2 regions of the Colwellia sp. MT41 genome follow, and region 2 is predicted to be linked to the other one. Evidence: predicted binding sites of a transcription regulator. Region 2 holds the regulator's gene; the other holds the start of a gene.
The links. The regulator NrdR, encoded in region 2, represses ribonucleotide reductase genes. The targets are predictions, from matches to a motif close to AAACACNANATNTNGTGTTT.
Positions count from the first base shown of each region.

Region 1: the regulator NrdR is predicted to act here: its motif matches at 4,024-4,043, upstream of nrdA (class 1a ribonucleoside-diphosphate reductase subunit alpha).

Region 1 is NZ_CP013145.1:2,228,626-2,239,465, forward strand. It holds gene gyrA (DNA topoisomerase (ATP-hydrolyzing) subunit A) at 1-2,586, opposite strand, end outside; gene ubiG (bifunctional 2-polyprenyl-6-hydroxyphenol methylase/3-demethylubiquinol 3-O-methyltransferase UbiG) at 2,901-3,641, shown strand; gene nrdA (class 1a ribonucleoside-diphosphate reductase subunit alpha) at 4,191-6,461, shown strand; gene nrdB (class Ia ribonucleoside-diphosphate reductase subunit beta) at 6,588-7,718, shown strand; gene yfaE (class I ribonucleotide reductase maintenance protein YfaE) at 7,762-8,073, shown strand; gene CMT41_RS09605 (diguanylate cyclase) at 8,103-9,461, opposite strand; gene CMT41_RS09610 (ATP-binding protein) at 9,491-10,840, opposite strand, start outside.
Region 2 is NZ_CP013145.1:657,882-668,721, reverse strand. It holds gene CMT41_RS02885 (hypothetical protein) at 1-966, shown strand, start outside; gene ribB (3,4-dihydroxy-2-butanone-4-phosphate synthase) at 1,026-2,135, opposite strand; gene CMT41_RS02875 (riboflavin synthase) at 2,293-2,979, opposite strand; gene ribD (bifunctional diaminohydroxyphosphoribosylaminopyrimidine deaminase/5-amino-6-(5-phosphoribosylamino)uracil reductase RibD) at 3,008-4,216, opposite strand; gene nrdR (transcriptional regulator NrdR) at 4,218-4,715, opposite strand; gene glyA (serine hydroxymethyltransferase) at 4,949-6,208, opposite strand; gene CMT41_RS02855 (hypothetical protein) at 6,672-7,397, opposite strand; gene CMT41_RS02850 (RNA polymerase sigma factor) at 7,390-8,022, opposite strand; gene CMT41_RS02845 (ABC transporter permease) at 8,083-9,258, opposite strand; gene CMT41_RS18930 (hypothetical protein) at 9,258-9,407, opposite strand; gene CMT41_RS18925 (hypothetical protein) at 9,407-9,556, opposite strand; gene CMT41_RS02840 (ABC transporter ATP-binding protein) at 9,556-10,302, opposite strand; gene CMT41_RS02835 (alpha/beta hydrolase) at 10,305-10,840, opposite strand, start outside.

The sequences.
Region 1 (10,840 bases), 1.6 Mb from region 2:
AATTTCATCAATACGTTGTAGTGCAACCACATGCTCATTCTCTGCTGTACGAATCAGACGTACCCCTTGAGTATTGCGGCCGATAACGCTCACTTCATTAACGCGGGTACGAACTAGAGTACCATTGTCAGTAATTAGCATAATTTCATCAAGTTCTTCAACTTGCACTGCGCCAACAACTTTACCATTACGTTCGCTGACTTTAATAGAAACAACACCTTTCGTCGCTCTACTTTTCGCTGGATATTCTGCTAATTCAGTACGCTTACCAAAACCATTTTCGGTAATGGTTAGAATGGCACCATTATTTTTAGGCACAATAAGCGAAACAACTTTTTGATCACCGTCAAGTCGAATACCACGAACACCTGTACCGGTACGACCAATGGAGCGTAAGGCTAGTATTTCTTCGCCAGTTTCAGGATCAATTTTAACTGCACCTGTTTCACTATCACGAGCTTTCTCATTGAAACGCACCACTTTACCTGCATCAGAGAAAAGCATTATATCGCTTTCACCGTTAGTAATATCAACACCAATTAAGGTATCGTCATCACGCAAGTTCAAAGCAATGATGCCATTGGCACGTTGATTTGAATAAGCCTTCAATGGTGTTTTCTTAACGGTGCCCGAAGCAGTGGCCATAATGATAAATTTATCATCTTCATATTCACGCACGGGTAAAATAGCAGTAATACGTTCATTACTTTCTAATGGTAAGATGTTTACAATCGGTCTACCTCTGGCAGTACGGCTTGCTAACGGTAATTGGTAAACTTTCAACCAATATAATTTACCACGATTTGAGAAACATAAGATGGTGTCATGGGTATTCGCCACTAATAAACGTTCGATGAAGTCTTCTTCCTTCATCTTAGTTGCCGCTTTGCCTTTACCACCACGACGCTGAGCTTCGTAATCACTTAATATTTGGTACTTAACATAACCTTCGTGAGATAAGGTCACGACAACATCTTCTTCAGTGATTAAATCTTCTAACGATAAATCATGGGAAGCGTCAGTGATTTCAGTCCGACGTTCATCGCCAAATTCTTCACGAATAGCAATAAGCTCTTCACAAATAATTTCCATTAAACGTGATGGCGTAGTCAAAATATGCAGTAATTGCGCAATTAGCTCTAATAGCGATTTGTACTCGCTTAAAATCTTTTCGTGTTCCATGCCCGACAATTTATATAACTGCAAGTCCACGATGGCTTTTGCTTGTTCTGCGGTCAAATAATATAAACCATCACGAATACCGTATTCTGCTTCTAACCACTCAGGGCGTGCGGCATCATTGCCTGACGCGCTAAGCATATCGGCAACAGCACCTAATGCCCAACCTTGGGCAATCAGTTTTTCTTCGGAATCTTTTCTATTGCTTGAATTTTTAATTAATTCAATGATCGGGTCAATATTTATTAAGGCAATCGATAAGCCTTCTAAGATATGAGCACGTTCGCGTGCTTTCTTTAATTCAAAAATTGTTCTACGAGTAACCACTTCACGGCGATGTAAAACAAACTCTTCAAGCATCTCTTTAATGTTAAATAATTTTGGTTGACCGTTAGTTAACGCCACCATATTAAAACCAAAAGAGACCTGCATCTGTGTGAGTTTAAATAAGTTATTTAAAACAACTTCACCGACTTCGCCACGTTTGATTTCGATAACCATGCGCATGCCGTCTTTATCCGACTCATCACGCAAAGCTGAAACACCTTCAAGACGTTTATCTTTCACTAGCTCGGCCATTTTTTCAATGAGACGTGCTTTATTTACTTGATACGGTAATTCATGGACAATAATGGTTTCTTTACCCGTAGTTTCGTGCACTTCAATGCTGGCGCGAGCACGAATCTTTATTTTACCACGACCCGTACGATAGGCTTCTTCGATACCCGCACGGCCACTGATAATACCTGCTGTTGGAAAGTCAGGTCCTGGGATGATTTCTAATAACTGTTCAAATGATATTTCACTGTTTTCAATAAGCGCTAAACAGCCATTGATGACTTCAGTCAAGTTATGTGGCGGGATATTGGTTGCCATACCTACCGCAATACCACTACTACCATTGACTAACAAGTTAGGCACACGCGTTGGCATAACCACGGGGATAAATTCAGTGCCATCATAGTTAGGCACAAAATCAACGGTTTCTTTCTCTAAATCAGCTAAAATAGAATGGGCAATTTTAGACATACGGATTTCGGTATAACGCATTGCCGCGGCACTATCACCATCAACAGAACCAAAGTTACCCTGCCCGTCTATCAGCATGTAACGTAATGAGAATGGTTGCGCCATACGAACGATGGTATCGTAAACAGCCGTATCACCATGGGGGTGATACTTACCAATAACATCACCAACCACACGGGCTGATTTCTTATACGCTTTGTTCCAATCATTACCTAAGACATCCATGGCGAATAAGACGCGGCGATGTACAGGTTTTAAGCCATCACGAACATCAGGCAATGCACGCCCAACTATTACGCTCATGGCATAATCTAAATAGGAGGTTTTTAGTTCATCTTCAATATTAACTTGAACTATTTGTTTGGCCAGATCGGACATAAATCGATGGTATCCCTTAACTAATTCTTTTGCTTAACAAAACATCTAATATAGCGAGGCTAATTATTAGCGTCTTGAAAAACGCTATTTTAAAGATTTTATTGTTATCTAATAGACACTAACAATAGTAATCAACGCAGCATACTAGCATAAAAATGTTTGATGCCATACCGCTTTATTTAAAGCATTTTTAAGGGGTTATAATCAGTTTAAAAAAACAACAAAATAGCCTTGATTTGATCTATACCCTTTGTTTCAAAATAACTTTGGTTTAGAATAAAATAATGAAAAGTTAACTTGAAGCTTAAAATACTATGTCAACCAAACCGCTTAACGTAAATGAAGATGAAATTGCAAAATTTAATAAAATTGCCAGTCAATGGTGGGATTTAAATGGAGACTTTAAACCCTTACATCAAATCAACCCATTAAGAGTACAATTTATATGTCAACATATTGCCTGGCTAGATAACGACACTCAAGCAAATAATGGCTTGTATGATAAGCAAGTCATCGATGTAGGCTGCGGAGGTGGCATCTTATCTGAATCATTAACAAAGTTAGGTGCTAAAGTCACCGGGATAGATATGGGCATGGAACCCTTAAATGTTGCTAAATTACATGCACTAGAAACCAGTTTATCCATAGATTATCAGAAGATTACCGCAGAAGAAAAGGCGCTAGCATGTAGTGAAACGTTTGATGTGGTTACCTGTATGGAAATGCTTGAACATGTGCCTGACCCTGCTTCCGTGGTGCAAGCGTGTGCGACATTAGTCAAACCGGGTGGTTTGGTGTTCTTTTCAACGCTAAATAAGGGTATTAAGTCATATTTACTGGCCATAGTTGCCGCAGAAAAAATCTTAAAAATTGTTCCCGACGGTACCCATGACCATGATAAATTCATTCGCCCTTCACAACTCATTAGCTGGGCAGCATTACATGGCTTAAAGTGTATTGATGCCAGTGGCATTCACTACAATCCGTTAACGGGCAATCACAAACTGATAGACTCTCTTGATGTTAATTATATTATCTGTTGTCGTAAGCTTTGATAGCAAGCGATAGACCTAGCTAAATTAAAGAATGCTAGTGCTTAGCGTAAGGAATAAGAGTGTTGTATTAATAGCCAAGTTGTTTAAACATTAATCTGCTGTTGCCATTAATTCATAAGTCATTGTTATTAATACACATTAAATCCGTTATACTAAATCATTATAGCGAGCAGATATTTTTACTAAAAATAATTTATGAAATTGAGTGCAGACTAAAATAACTAAAATAATCGTTGCTTTTGGTAAATTCCAAAATGAAATAGTCTTGCTAGGTTAGTCAACACTAACCCTGGTTTTTTGGAAATAAAAATGGCAACGATGAACGTGTTTTATCACTTGCAAAACAGCTCAAACCCCATTATCTTGTGTTTGAAATTATAAAAAACCCTAGATATTGTGCATTTGCTGCTCAGTCGTTATTTTAAAATACTTCGTTTTTAGGCTGCTATTTGCTAAAACGAGTGTGGGATTTTTTATTAGGGAAGTTTTAGACCCTTTTTATTAGGGACGATAAATAAGCAATCACAATAATCTCTTTACAGGTACTTCATGAATAACAACCTCTTTGTAACCAAACGAAATGGCGAGAAAGAAGCCATTGACCTTGAAAAAATTCACCGTGTTATTGCTTGGGCCGCGGAAGGACTTGAAAAAGTCTCTGTTTCTCATGTAGAGCTCAAATCTCATATTCAATTTTATGATGGTATAAAGACTGAAGATATTCACGAAACCATTATAAAATCTGCCGCGGATCTTATTTCAGAAGAAACACCTGATTATCAATACCTTTCGGCAAGGTTAGCAGTATTTCATTTGCGTAAAAAAGCCTATGGTCAATTTGAACCGCCGGCGCTTTACACCCACGTTGTTAAAATGGTGCAAGCAGGGAAATATGATCAACACTTATTAACCGATTACACTCAAGATGACTTTGAGCATATGGAAAAGTTTTTAGATCATAGTCGTGATCTAGCCTTTAGTTATGCCGCGGTAAAACAGCTTGAAGGTAAATACTTAGTCCAAAACCGTGTTACCGGTGAAATTTACGAGAGCGCACAATTTCTTTATTTATTAGTTGCTGCCTGTTTATTTGCTAAATATCCAAGTGAAACACGTTTACAGTATGTAGAAAAATTCTATCATGCTATCTCAACCTTCAAAATTTCATTACCGACACCTATTATGGCTGGCGTACGCACACCTACCCGCCAATTTTCATCTTGTGTATTAATCGAATGTGGTGATAGTTTAGACTCAATTAATGCTACCTCTAGTGCCATTGTGAAATATGTTTCTCAACGTGCTGGTATTGGTGTTAATGCGGGAAGAATTCGTGCCTTAGGGAGCACTATACGAAACGGTGAAGCATTTCATACCGGTTGCATTCCCTTTTACAAACACTTTCAAACCGCAGTAAAAAGTTGTTCACAAGGTGGTGTCCGTGGCGGTGCTGCAACCCTCTTCTATCCCTTGTGGCATTTAGAAGTAGAAAGTTTACTGGTGTTAAAAAATAACCGTGGGGTCGAAGAAAACCGTGTTCGTCATTTAGACTATGGCGTGCAATTTAATAAAGTAATGTATCAACGCCTCATTAAAGGGGGGGTTATTACCTTATTTAGTCCCAGTGATGTACCTGGCCTTTACGATGCATTTTTTGAAGACCAAGAAAAATTCGAACAGCTTTATGTACAATATGAAAATGATGATTCTATCCGTAAAAAACGTATTAAAGCGATAGAGTTATTTACCTTGTTTGCTCAAGAACGTGCCAGCACTGGTCGTATCTACTTACAAAATGTCGACCACTGTAATACTCACAGTCCGTTCGATCCCAGCAAAGCCCCGATTCGTCAAAGTAACTTGTGTTTAGAAATTGCCTTACCGACTAAACCCATGAATGACATTAACGATGAAGAGGGTGAAGTGGCACTTTGTACACTGTCGGCATTTAACTTAGGCGCTATCGATTCATTAGATGAATTAGAGGGCTTAGCCGATCTAGCGGTTCGTGCCTTAGATAGTTTACTTGATTACCAAGACTACCCGCTTGCTGCCGCAAAAAGTGCCAGTATGGCACGCAGAACACTTGGTATAGGTGTTATCAATTATGCTTATTACCTCGCAAAAAACGGTCTTTATTATTCCAATGGTAGCGCGAATAATCTAACCCATCGTACGTTTGAAGCTATTCAGTTTTATTTATTAAAAGCGTCCAATGAATTAGCGAAAGAGCGAGGTGCTTGTCCTAAATTTGATGAAACTCGCTTAAGCCAAGGTATATTACCCATTGATACGTATAAAAAGACCATTGATGATATTACCAGTGAGCCATTACATTTAGATTGGGAAAGTTTACGAGCAAGCATTAAAAAATACGGTGTAAGAAACTCAACTGTTTCCGCGTTAATGCCCTCTGAAACGTCATCACAAATATCTAATGCGACCAATGGCATTGAACCACCACGTGGTTTAATCAGTATTAAAGCGAGTAAAGACGGGGTATTGAAACAAGTAGTGCCTGAGTATGAAAGACTTAAAGATAACTACGAGTTATTGTGGAATATTCCTAATAACCAAGGTTACTTGGAATTAGTAGGCATAATGCAAAAATTTGTCGACCAAGCTATTTCAGCCAATACTAATTACGACCCTGCTAAGTTTGAAGGTGGTAAAGTACCAGTAAAACAAATTCTAAAAGACATTTTAACCGCGTATAAACTAGGCATTAAAACCTTGTATTATCATAATACCCGAGATGGTGCTAGTGATAATATTGAGCTAGAAGATGATAGTTGTGCTGACGGCGCTTGTAAGATTTAATTTGTAATAAAAACTTACTCAGCTTACCATTTATACATAAAAAAGAGCCTAGTTAAATACTGGGCTCTCGTTACTACATCGGCCTAAGAGCAATAAGGCTAGTAGTACTCCAAAGGAATAAGATTCATGACGTATACCACGTTTAACCAAACTCCAAATAATGCGTTATTAGAGCCCATGTTTTTAGGCAATAACGTCAATATATCTCGTTATGATCAACAACGTTATATGGCTTTTGAGAAATTAATTGAAAAACAACTTTCATTTTTTTGGCGCCCTGAAGAAGTTGATGTCTCTAAAGACAGAGCCGACTGGCAGGGCTTAACCGACTCTGAAAAACATATTTTCATTTCTAATTTAAAGTACCAAATATTATTAGACTCAATGGCAGCACGCTCTGTTAATGCCGTGTTTTTGCCGTTAGTTTCTTTACCTGAAGTAGAAACCTGGGTGGAAACGTGGGCCTTCAGTGAGACAATTCACTCTCGCTCTTATACTCATATTTTACGAAACTTATTCACCAACCCCAGTGAAGTATTCGATGACATCATTGTTAACCCAGCAATTTTAAAACGCGCAACTAGCATTGCTAAGTATTTTGATGATGTCATTTTGACCACTCAGTTATTACAATCTCAAGGTGAAGGTAGTTATGAGGTTGAGGGGAAAACAATTGAAGTTAGCACTCGAAAGTTAAAAGAACGTTTATACTTAGCCGTGTGCTCTCTTAATGCCTTAGAAGCTGTTCGCTTTTACGTTAGTTTTGCTTGTTCTTTTGCTTTTGCAGAGCGTGAGTTGCTTGAAGGCAATGCTAAAATCATTAAATTGATAGCCCGCGATGAAGCACTACATTTAACAGGTACTCAACATATTCTAAATAATTGGAAATCAGGAAACGATGATCCTGAAATGAAGATTATTTGTGAAGAGATGCGCGATGAGGGTTTGCAAATATTCTTAGAGGTGGTCGAACAAGAAAAAGAATGGGCACAATATTTGTTTAAAGATGGCTCAATGATTGGCCTTAACGCTGAAATACTGAACCAATATATCGAATATATTTCAAATCAACGCTTAACTGCCATTGGCTATGAGGCACCTTTCGATATAAAAAGTAACCCCTTACCTTGGATGAGTGCTTACCTTGTTAGTGATAACGTGCAGGTTGCTCCTCAAGAGACCGAAATATCGAGCTATTTAGTTGGTCAAGTTGACTCTTCTGTTGATGTTGCTGATTTTGACGGTTTTGACTTATAGAGATAAAATGATGGTGATACTAGCCTTAATTTAGGCTGGTTGCATGAATATGAAAGTAAAAAATACCAGTCAAAACATGAAGGACATCATCAAATTGCAGCCTAAAATTACCGTTCAGGGTAAAGTTGTTCCTTTTGAAAATAACGAACAAACTTTACTCGACTGTTTAGAGTCTGCCAACATCGAAGTACATTATCATTGCCGTGATGGCTTTTGTGGTGCATGTCGGGTAACTTTAGTTACCGGCGAAATTAACTATCCCTTAGGGGAACCCTTAGCTTTTGTCGGTGAAAATGAAATCTTACCCTGCTGCTGTGTTCCTGTCACCGATATTAGCCTAGCAATAGACGAGTAGCGCCTGTCTTGATAATGTCTAGTAAATGCCTAGCTAACATCCAAGTGTAATTCTATGCCCTTCATCACCCGGCTGAGCTCTGGAGAAAGCAGGGAAAACAAGCCATCAAAATCATCTTGCTGATTATCATTGATAGCGATATCTAGGGCTTTTGTTGCTTCAAACAAAGCCATAGCACCCACTGAACCAGCAACGCCTTTTAAGGTATGAGCTATATGTTTAGCGCTAGCAATATCTTGCTCTTGTATGGCACTTTGTAACTTCTGAGCATCAAGATGGTGATCTTGATAAAACATCACTAAAATTTCTTTAAATAAGTTTTCATCACCTAAGACATTATTAACGCCTACTTCAAAGTCAATACCATCATAATTAAGAACAATAGCATTGCCAACAGTGACGGATAAAACATTATCAGTAGCCATTAAGCTGGCTCTAATGGGATCATCGTCGATGTCGACCAGATTAGTCAGTGAGGCAACATCAATAACTTGATTACGGCCATTTTCTTTCGCAAAATATAGCGCACTATCCGCTTGTTTTAATAATTCATCAATGGTTAAGTAATCATCGTCAGCTAGGACTAGGCCAACACTGACAGTAATTTTTATTTCTGTCTTTTTACTATCCGCATGAGTGATGTTGATACTAAGCTGCTCAACTTGTTGCCGTAACCTCTCGCAAGCAATATAGGCATCGCCACTACTGGTATTAGGCAAACAGACAGCAAATTCTTCACCGCCAATTCGACCAACAATATCATAATCTCTAAATACCTCGGTCATGCTTTGACCAAAAGCGCGCAATACTTGATCGCCCGCATCATGACCGAAATTATCATTAACTTTTTTAAAAAAATCAATATCAAACATTGCTACGACTAATGGTTGCTCTGCTCTATTAGCTAAACTTATGGCTTTACTACTTAGTCCAAAAAAACTGCCACGATTATTCAAATTGGTAAGAAAGTCTGTTTTAGCTAAATATTCAAGTTGAGCGGTCTTTTCTTTTAATCTTATGGCAGTCCTAATGCGCGCAAGCAGCACTTTAGCGACATAAGGTTTGATCACATAATCCCCTGCGCCAAGCTCTAAAGAAGCAACCACTTCATCTTCATCTGTTGAGGCGGATAACATAATCACAGGAATTTGAGCACTTTTTGGTTGAGCTTTAATTTTTGCTAACGTTTCTAAGCCGGAAAGGCCCGGCATATACATATCGAGTAAAATAAGGTCTATTGCCAAGGTATCTAAAAAAACCAATGACTCTTCGCCACTATCACAGCTTGTGACCTGATAGCCGGCAGTACCAAGATCAAACTCTAATAGTAACTGAGTATCTTTGGCATCATCAACTACAAGTATTCTATATGCTTTATCTAAGATCATTTAGCATTCACCCGACAATAAGTTTTAAATCACATCGCTAAAAATTCAGCTAATTCCTTCGAATTAAAAGGTTTTCTAAGGACCGGATAATCCCAGCTTCTATCTTCAATGGCTATGTAGCCACTAATAGAAAACACATTAATATCAGGGAACTTTTCCATCACCAAATTAACCGCTTCTTTACCTGATAAGTCAGGTAAAATCATATCCGTGATAAAGATATCAAAGCCAATATCCGAATTAATTCTGTCTATCAGTTCTTTTTTATTATTGGCGACAACAACGTTTGCCCCTTTACTCTCCAGAAACAATGCCACAAACTCCGCAATACTAACCTCATCATCAAGCACTAAAATGTTGGTATTTTTATAACGTAACGAGTTTGATTTAGGCTCCTTGGCTAAAAACTTTTCTATTAATACTTTGCATTTAAATACTAGGGTAAAATGTGCGCCACCAAGGGCTCCATACCCTTCCACCTGAATCAAGCCATTATGTTTATACATAGTACTATATACATTTGCCAAACCAATACCATTACCTTTATTAACAGATTTAGAGCTATAAAACGGATCAAATATCTTGGTTAAATTTTCTTTTTCTATACCAATACCGCTATCTTTCACATGAATTTCTAAACGATTATTATCCAGTAAGTTTGCTGAAATCTCAATGTGACCACTAAGTCCTTTTTCTTGAATAGCATCTTGAGCATTCAGTACTAAGTTTAATAAAATATTAATAAACTCACCCTGAGGGAAGTTGATTAAACAGTGCATAGGTTTAAAGTTAAAAGTAATCTTGATAGTGCTTAGCAATAACTGTTTAAATAAATATTGATTATCGAAAATATCTTGAATAGGATCAAAGCTAACAACTTTCACGGTAGGCCGCCGCGTAAATGCCAATAAACGCTCAGTAACATCTTTACCTTTATCTATGGCATTTTTGACTCTGTCGATATAATCAGAAATATCTTCGCCCCGGGAAAACTTTATCTCCAACATTTCAATAGCACCAAGCGCCACGCCTAATACATTATTAATATCATGGGAGACATTACCAAAGGTATTACCTAACAAAGCTAAACGATTAGAGATCACTTGTTGCTGCTCTGTCCGAAACTTATCTGTTACATTCTCCACTATCCAAATATAAATACCTTCATCGGCCTCATAGGTAACTGATAAATCAAACACCGTGGTGTATTTATCAAAGCTAACATTATTCTCTTTTATTTGACCTTGTTCTTTAGCGAGCTTTTTAAACTCCATATATTCAGTAATGCTAAAATTTATATAATTAAAAAGCACGCCACTGATGCCATCATGATGAGGAGAGATATCTTGATAAACAACATTATCATTATCATCAATAAA
Region 2 (10,840 bases):
GATGAGTGGCAACAAGCCCCCGCAACAGATTCAAGTATTGGTTTTACTCAAAATGAAACTGGCTTAAAAGCTTATTGGGGAAATATATCTTTTAATATTGCTCACCGTGTCGATTATTTTGTTTTTACCAACCCCGATACCGCGCAAGCTTTCTATTTAGAGCGCACTGACCAAGCACTAACCACACAAGATAGTTATCAACTTGCATTGAGATTACATCACCAACGTAGCAATGGATTTAGGCTAGGTTATCAATGGCAGTTTGAAAGTTTTTCTACTGAAATTAATGTCGGCTACTGGGATGTTAGCGCCACCAGAGAGTCACAAATTACCGGTGAAATTTTTGGTGATGAAGATAATAATATTACTGGCACAGCTCAGCTAAGAGAGCTTTACAGTGATAAAAATTTTTTAAAACGTGGCAATAATGATAGCTGGGACATTGATGGTTATGGCGTAACAGTTGATTTATTTGTTCATTGGCAAGTCAATAATGACCTAGCATTTACCCTTGATATAAAAGATTTATATTCACGGTTTAACATGAAAAAATTAGGTTATAGTGAAGGTACGGTGGATACCGATGGCACTTTTATTAATAGTTTAGGGGGCAAGTCTTACTTACCTTTATATAGAGGAGTCGCTGGCTATAAAGATTATCAATTCGATCTGCCAGAAAACGTTAACTTATTTGCCCATTATCAAGCAGAGCATATATCTACTAAATCTATTGCTAGCCGCTATATTGTTCGTTATAAACGTCAAGGTGAAGTTAACTTTTATTATGCCGGTGTAGGTTTTACTTATAAGCAAAGTAACATCAGACTATTGCTAGATTTAGAACACCTATCTCCTGAAATTCAATATAGCAACTCATGGTTTGCTCTGAAGTTTGCTATTGATGATATTGATATAGAGAAAGCGATGCAGTTTTCTTTGGGGTTATCAGGACACTATACTTTTTAAAAGTAAAGGTACTTACTACAAGCACCCTTTACTTTAATCATTAATACCAATGTAAGTGGCTAATCCGCAATATATTCAACAACTTCTAGGCCAAAACCAGACAGTGAGTGGTACTTGGTTTGTGAACTTAATAAGCGCATTTTACTGACACCTAAGTTAGCCAGTATTTGTGAACCAACACCAACATTACGTGAGCCAACATGACGGTTAATTTCTTTTACCACTTCACCGGCATCAATTTGGGCATATTTTTCTACCAAATTAATTAACTCAGTTGGTGATTCATGTTTACCTAGTAATACCAGTACACCACCTTCTTTAGCAATTTTTTCCAAAGCACTTGCTATTGGCCAAGTAGCCACACTTTCACGCTGGCTAAAGAGTAAGTCACGGAAAGTATTTTCTAAATGCACACGTACAAGTGTCGGCTCATCGGCCTTAATTTCACCCTTAGTTAAAGCAAAGTGTGCTTGACCATCGATGGTGTCTTTAAATACGGTTAAATCAAATTCACCAAAAGCCGTCGGTAATTTACACTGCGATATACGCTCGATAGTCGTTTCAGTGGCATTTCTAAATTCAATTAAATCAGCTATGGTGCCCATTTTAATATCATGTTTTTGTGCGATAATTTCTAAATCCGGACGACGTGCCATGGTGCCATCTTCATTTAAAATTTCGACAATAACAGCCGCAGGTTCAAAACCCGCCATGCGTGCTAGATCAACACCTGCTTCAGTATGCCCGGCACGATTTAACACACCGCCATCTTTTGCAATTAAGGGGAAAATATGACCCGGTTGCACGATATCAAGATGTGTTGCGCCTTTAATGGCGGCAGCAAGTACCGTCGTAGCGCGATCAGCGGCAGAGATACCCGTAGTAACCCCCGTTGCAGCTTCAATTGACACGGTAAAGTTGGTGCTAAATTGTGCATCATTTTTATCTACCATCAAGGGTATTTTTAATGCTTCACATTTTTCACGGCTCATTGGCATACAAATTAAACCACGCCCATGGGTTGCCATAAAGTTAATCGCTGCAGAGGTCACTTGTTCAGCGGCCATAATGAAGTCACCTTCATTTTCCCTATCTTCATCATCCATTAAAATAACCATTTTACCTAGGGCGATGTCTGCGATGATTTCTTGTGGGGTATTTAATTTCATTTCGGCCTCTTTGATGGCTAGCTATATTGTTAGCGCCATTTTACTGTGCGTATTTGTTATATTTTAGTGAGTTCATCCATTATATGCACTCATCATTTGTTTGTTTAGCTTAAGTTGTTCACTTTAATTAGTTGCTTAGCTTTATTTTAAAACCTGGCTATTTGATAAAGCCCGCTTTTAATAACATAGCTTCACTAACGTTTGACCGTGGTGCTGACTCTTTTTGCTCACTTTTAGTGAGTAAGCGTTCTAGGTAGCGGGCAATTAAATCCACTTCAATGTTCACCTTAGTACCCACTTGATAGTCCCCAAAGATGGTTGATTTTACTGTGTGCGGCACTATGGTCAGTCGAAATTTACCTACTGAACCATCCTCAGCCAACGCATTTACCGTTAAGCTAGTACCATCAATAGTTACTGAACCTTTTTCAGCAATATAATGTGCTAAATCACCTGGCATGCTTAACCAGTATTCAATACTGTTACCATTGTTATTAATCGCTAATATTTCACTAACACCATCGACATGACCTGAAACCATATGGCCGCCAAAACGTGTGCTTGCTAACATAGCTTTTTCTAGGTTCACTTTACTACCCACTTGATAGTTGACAAAACCGGTGCGCTGTAAGGTTTCATTAGAAACATCGGCGCTATAACTACCATTGCCTTTGCTGTTATTAACCTCAACCACAGTAAGACAAATACCATTAGTTGCTATGGAGTCACCCAGTTTAACATCACTCATATCCAAATCATGGGTAGCGATAACTAAACGAGCACCTTGGGCATTAACATTGATGGTTTTTATAACACCAACCGCTTCGATAATTCCTGTAAACATAGACTTCTCTATTTAATTTTTTGTTTGTTTATTTATTAGCTGTTAGTTGGCTAGTGATACGAATATCGCCACCGACCATACGAATATCACTAATGGTTAATGCCTTAGCTTGATTTAACTTTGTTATCACTGGCATTGCCACTAAATTTTTACCGTCACCCCCCATTAACTTAGGGGCTTGATAAAGAATAAGTTCATTAACTAAATCTTGCTCAATAAAGGCACCACTTAACTGTGCGCCTGACTCAATTAAAATATCATTGAGTCCTCGCTTTGCTAGTAGTGTTAACAAAGCGGGCAAATCTATTTTAAATTTTCCCTGGGCGTTTTTTACCACAGGTAATTGCACTTGTTCTACGAAATGAGGCCATTTTGGTAAGTTTTCAAGATTTGTTGCACATTTATTTTCAATTTTTGCATGAATAATCAAAATTGGCGAGTCATGTTCGAATAAAGCGAGATCCGGCGTTAGCCTATTTTGACTGTCGATAACAACACGTAATGGTTGACGCAGCGTCTCTTTTGCATAGCTATTTTTTAATTCACCTAACTCAGACCAACGTACCGTCATTTTAGCATTATCAAAAATGATTGAATCGGCACCGCTAATAATAGCGCAACTCTGCGCCCTTAAACGTTGCACATCTTGGCGAGCAGCACTTGACGTTATCCATTGACTTTCGCCACTGGCCATGGCGGTTTTTCCATCAAGGCTAGCTGCTAATTTACAGCGCACATAAGGACGTTTATTTTCCATCAGATGAATAAAGCCGACGTTAAGTGCTTTTGCACCTTGCGCTAACAAACCTGATTGGACCTTGATGCCGGCTTGTTCTAACAGGGTTAAACCATTACCGGAAACTTGTGGATTTGGGTCAACCATGGCAGCAATAACATGGCCAACACCGGCAGCAATTAATGCTTGTGCACATGGTGGCGTGCGACCAAAGTGGCTGCAAGGCTCTAAAGTAACATACGCCGTAGCGCCTTTAATTAAAGCGCTATGGTTAACGTTGGCCTCGGCTAAGGCATTCACTTCTGCATGGCCCTGCCCTGCTTTTTCATGGTAACCTGTACCAATAACTTTACCAACACCGCCTTTATAGCTCACTAATACACAACCTACCCTAGGATTGGGCGAGGTAGTAAAATGGCCTTTTTTCGCTAACGCTAGCGCCTGAGACATGAACAGGTGATCTTGCGCAGTAAAAGGGCTATCAGCCACACTAACATTCATATTATTTAACCACTTTAACTTGTTTGTTTTTCTGTGCCTTGCCGTTTTTTTCTTTACCTAAGCGCGTTATTTCATCGGCAAACTCACTGATATCTTCAAAAGATAAATACACCGAGGCAAAACGTAAATAAGCAACTTTATCTAATTTTTTAAGCTGTGCCATGATTAAATCACCTAACATTTCACTGCTTATTTCTCGCTCACCGGTAGCGCGCATTTGCGATTTTAACTTATTAATCGCCAACTCTATTTGTTCCATGCTAACCGGGCGTTTTTCTAGCGCACGGCTTAAACCACTGCGCATCTTATCTTCATTGAAGGGCTCTCTGCTGCCATCACGTTTAATTATGCGTGGCATAACTAACTCTGCATTTTCAAAAGTGGTATAACGTTCATGACAAGCTAAGCATTCTCGGCGACGGCGTACTTGATGGCCGCCAGAAACTAAGCGTGAATCAATAACTTTAGTGTCAACAGCTGAACAAAATGGACAATACATAGATTACCTACGAAAATTATAAACTAAAAGATACAAGCGGATAGTTTATGGAGAAAAACGAAAAATGGCCGCTCAAGGCGACCATTTTAATATAAAACATGTGATTAAGCTAAAGAAACTGGATTCAGGACAATATGCTCCCTGCATTGTCTAATAAGTAGCATCCGTGCCACGTCCGACAAAAGACTTCGGCAATGACGGTAGTTTGTTATTAACTTAGTTATCCCGAGTAGCTATTTTTGGTAAACAGGGAAACGGCTACATAACTCTTTAACTTGACCTTTAACACGGGTAATAACGTCTTCATTGTTGATGTCATCAAGAATGTCACAAATCCAACCAGTTAACGCTTTAGTTTCTTCTACAGCAAAACCACGACGAGTGATTGCTGGTGTACCTAAACGTAAACCTGAAGTAACAAACGGAGAACGAGTATCGTTTGGTACTGAGTTTTTGTTTACCGTGATGTTTGCTTTACCTAAAGCAGCATCAGCATCTTTACCTGTGATATCTTTATCGATTAAATCAAGCAGTAATAAATGGTTTTCAGTACCGTTAGAAACAACTTTGTAACCACGTTCTTGTAATACCTCGACCATAGCTTTAGCGTTATCTAAAACACCTTGCTGGTAAACTTTAAATTCAGGCTCTAATGCTTCTTTAAATGCTACCGCTTTCGCAGCAATGATGTGCATTAATGGGCCACCTTGGCCACCAGGGAAAACTGCGCTGTTAAGTTTTTTGTAAATAGCTTCGTCATCACAAGCAGAAACAATTAAACCGCCACGTGGACCAGCTAATGTTTTATGGGTAGTTGTGGTAACAACATGAGCGTGTGGTAATGGGCTAGGGTAAAGACCTGCCGCCACTAAACCGGCAACATGAGCCATATCAACGAAGAAGATAGCGTCAATTTTATCAGCAATCTTACGCATACGTGCCCAATCAACAACACCTGAGAATGCTGAGAAGCCGCCGATAATCATTTCTGGTTTGTGCTCTAGCGCCAAACGCTCTAATTCTTCGTAATCAATATCGCCAGTTTCTGGGTGAAGGCCATATTGAAATGCTTCATATGACTTACCAGAGAAGTTTACATGTGAACCATGAGTTAAGTGACCACCATGTGCCAAGCTCATACCTAATACTTTTCCGCCTGGTGTAACTAAGGCTTGAAAAACAGCAGCGTTGGCTTGTGAACCCGCGTGAGGTTGAACATTGGCATAAGTAGCGCCAAATAATTCTTTTGCGCGGTCAATGGCTAATTGCTCAACAACATCAACATACTCACAACCACCGTAATAACGTTTACCCGGATAGCCTTCAGCGTATTTGTTAGTAAGCTGAGAGCCTTGTGCTTCAAGAACACGCGGGCTACAGTAGTTTTCAGACGCAATTAACTCAATGTGCTCTTCTTGACGAACAACTTCATTGCTTATTGCTTGAGCAAGTTCCGGATCAAAATCGGCAATATTCATATCACGAGTAAACATGTTTTATTCCTTAAGTATTTCAGCCCAAGGCTGCAAACTATGCCCTACTACTTCTTTATAAAGCAATGAGGACATACAAAAATTAGTGGCAGTATACTGCCTGATTTTTGCCAGTATGTACACGGCAAAACGGGCTAGTTTTAGTACAAATTATACTGTTATATAGCGTAATTTGTTAAGCATAGTACTTAGAAGTGCGATAAAAGCTTTCACCAAAATAAGCAAACAGACTATAACCAATAAAAAACCAAGATACAACGAATATAAAACAGCTTAAACAATAAAAATCCGAACAATAAACAACTAAATTAGTAAAGTGCAAATATTTCATGCTGCATGATAAATTCATTACCTTATTAATAATGAAACGGCGCTATCGATATTTACACGATAGCGCCGTTCATGAGTTCTTTGTTACTTGTCAGTACTTTGATCTTTACCTATGAGAGATTGGTTACTTAGTCTATACAGAAGAAAGCTGTGTTAACTCTTTTTTTCGCTTTTGTTGGATAGCGTGAGTAACAAACCACATGAGCAAAACAAATAGATTGAAGACTGCAATATATGGCCATGGAGATTTTTCAGACTCACTACCCAGAACAAATAAATAAGCATTAACAAAAGGTACGCTAAATACTCCAGAATATTTACTCAACTGATAATATTTTATTGATGATTCACAGGCTGCAATTGCATTACTTACAGCTCTATCAGGACTATCACAGCTTTGCTGCCAAGTTCGTAATCGAATTTTTATTTCATAATAAACAAACACTGGCGATAAAAGACTACCTACACCTAAATAAATAATCGTTGCTTTATCAAACGCACCTTGAAGTAAGCCGACAAGAAAAAAGCCAATAAGCCCTAATGTTGCAACAACATTAAGCCCTAACAAAAACTTAGCCCAAAAAGTGCGCTTTTTTGTTTGCTTAAGCAAAGCTTGAATATCAGTTTTTTCATAAGGCTGACTTTGCCAGTCTCGAGCAAGTAATAGCCAGTTTTCATCTAATGCTGGCTCATCTGCTGGCGGAGATTTTTTATCTTTTTCTGAACGAGGTACATTTTTTTGGCGAGGTAATGAAAGTACATCAATCTGGTTTGTTTTAACAATAACTCCATCAGTAGTTTCTAGTTTATTGGGCTCTACCGATGATGTATCTTCATTTTCCAATACTGATTTATCCATTTTCTGCTCCCTCCAACAACTGTGCTAATAATGTTTTAGCACGTTGTAACCTCACACCCACTAAATTGGTAGTTATCACTAAAATATCCGCTATTTCTTGATAACTCATACCTTCTAAAGCCAGGGTTATCACTTGTTGTTGCTCAAGTTTTAACTGACGAATTGCATTAGCTAATTTTTGTTGTCGCTGACTCTGGTTAAGTGATTGATAAGGCGTTTTCTGTGTTGTTGCTATATTTTCAACTTCAGCACAACTTTCTATATCCGAGGTTTTAACTGTTTTCACCGCTTTGGCAACATGGGTAGCTAAAACATTATGAGCGATACGCGCGACAAAGGTTTTAACCGCAGCGTCTTGACGAAACTTAGGCAAGGCACGCCAAATGTTTAACGCTATTTCTTGAAAAAGTTCATCTTGTATAGCAAGTTTTGCTTCAAAACCGGTAATAATATGACGAAGCAGTTTTTCATGCTCCGTCATCCACTCGGTAAATACAGCTTGATTATCTACATATTTAACCTCTGAATAAGAGCATTCCAAACTACTTTCCTTGTATTCAATCCCCTCAGCCGTAGCGGAAGATAATTGAGCTTTAGATAATATTAATTTACTAGAATTTAACATATTAATTGCTTTTAGCTCAGCTCTTATTCAGTTACTTGCATTTAATCATCAAGACCTTTACTAGCTTAACGCCATCACCACTTTTTCTGATTTCAAGCGCACAGACAAAATAACAACTAACGCAGCGATAAGCGCGACAGTAATTGCAGTTGTTGCAGCAAAGGCAAACCAGTCAATAGGTAAACCTTTAAAGATATCTTCCATTAATAATGAATGCCCCGCGATCGGTGCGTAATTTAACCAAGCAGGTTTACTGTCCATAAACATCATTGCGTAAGGAATAGTGGTTGGTACCACAATTAACATGCTCACCGTTGCTTGCGCTTCTTTAAAGCTTTTGGCTTGAAAAGCAAAAAACAACTGTAAAATTGCCGCGAAAAAACATATTGGAATAAGCAATAACATCAATACAGAAAATGTTGCTAAATCTATATTAAAAGACATACCTAGTTTGCTTAAATCAATAAAATTCGTGGCAAACGACGTCAAGCTGAGCATAATAGCGATAGACAAAATACTAACAGAACTAACACAGGTCATTTTAGCTAACACTATTTTTAAGGTGCTTACCGGTTGGCAAAGTAACATTTCTAAAATATTACGTTCACGTTCACCGGCACTTGAGTCAATAGCAATAGATAAACCTGATACAAAAGCGACCAGTAAAAGGGAAATACCTAACATTATAGAGATCATCATAGCATTAGAGCTAGGCAGAGCAGTATCTTGTATTTGCAGCGCAATAGGCTGTAATAACTTGGTATCAATACCGCGCACCAATAAACGTTTATAACCAATTTCTAGTGAATGCTTTTGTATAACACCATCAATACGCCTTAGTGGCGGCGCTAATGATTGCTCGGTAAAATCAGCTCGTAAAATAATATCAATCACTTTACCCTGCGCCATGCGTTCACTGTAATGCTCAGGGATGATCAGCTCAATGCTTTGCTGTTGCCACTGACGTTTATCCTCGCTCGGCACATCGGCAAATGCTAATATATTTTTATCTTGTAGTGATTTAATTAACTTCGGCGCGTATTCAGTGCCAGTAAAGTGTACATAAATCGCTGGGTTGTCAACATTCTTTGCGATCAGAATGTTAACCACTATTACCATCAGCACGGGTACAAAAAAGGCCATACTTAACGCAACCATCAAGGCACGTTTATCACGATATGCTTCTTTAAATTCTTTAATTAACAAGGCATTAAATTGTCTTATGCTCGCATTCATTATGCTGCTACTCCTTCATCTGAGCCAATGAGCTTAAAAAGAATGCACTCATGTACGAACAACGCGACCATCAAGGCACGTTTATCACGATATGCTTCTTTAAATTCTTTGATTAACAAGGCATTAAACTGTCTTATGCTCGCATTCATTATGCTGATACTCCTTCATCTGAGCCAATTAACTTAAAAATAATGCACTCATGTACGAACAACGCGACCATCAAGGCACGTTTATCACGATATGCTTCTTTAAATTCTTTAATTAACAAGGCATTAAATTGTCTTATGCTCGCATTCATTATGCTGCTACTCCTTCATCTGAGCCAATTAACTTAACAAAGGCATCTTCTAATAATTTTTCACCGGCTAAATCACACAGCTCTTGTGGTGTACCTTCTGCGGCCAACTTGCCGTTAGCAACAATAATGACCCGATCACATAAAGCAGCTACTTCTTGCATTACATGTGATGAAAATAAAATGCAGTGGCCTTTTTCTTTATGCGCTGCTAAATAGTTACGCAAAATACGGGTACTCATTACATCTAAACCACGGGTCGGCTCATCCAAGACAAAGTTTTTTGGTTGATGTACCAAGGCTTGTGCCAGAGTAACTTTCATACGTTGACCTTGTGAGAAACCTGTAGTTCTACGGTGCGCTAGTTCAGTCATTTCTAATTCTTTAAAAACGGTTTCGATAGCCTGATGCTTAGCTGCGCCGTGCATACCATGAATACTGGCAAAATAGTCCACTTGCTCATACGCCGTTAAGCGCTCGTACAAACCAAATTTATCAGGGAATATGCCCAAACTTTTTCGCACTGCTAATGGATCTTCCGCAACATTAATGCCATCAACAATTACTGAGCCTTCATCGGCTTTTAATAAACCATACAAGGTACGCAAACAAGTGGTTTTACCCGCGCCATTAGGTCCGAGTATGCCAGTAATTTCACCATCTTTAGCGGTAAAAGATAAACCGTCTAAGGCTTTTACTGTAGTCTTTTTTGAGACAAAACTTTTATGTAAATTCTTTACTTCAATCATGATTATTCCTTTACTGCTTGAGCAATGTTTTTTTCAACCGTACTGATCACGCTGCCATTTAAGCCGGTCATAAAGGACTCCTCAGGCAATTCACTTAAACAACTTTCATCTAATGTCTTCGGCATTAAACTGCTTAAAAATTCATTAACAAGGCCAACCGCACATTTTGTTGATGCCACAATGTGCGCAGTATTTTTAACAACAATATGATGGCTATTGGGCAAGGTTGCCGCTGACTTTTCACCATTGCTTGGCGGGGTAACAGGGTCTAACTCACCTGATAAAATAAGCGTTGGAATATTAGCCGTTATCGGCATATAAAAATCATCACTTACGGAGTACGTTGGCCACACTGCACAAGCATCTTGCATAATTTTGTTGCTAAAATCTTTAGCAAAATCATTAATGGCATCATCTTTAAGCATCTGCTCAGACATTCTTGGCATATCTTCATTACAAACAATATTCAGATGCAAACCAATATAAATACCCATACCTTCATCGGTATCAGTTTGCGCAATTAACCCTGCGAGTGGTT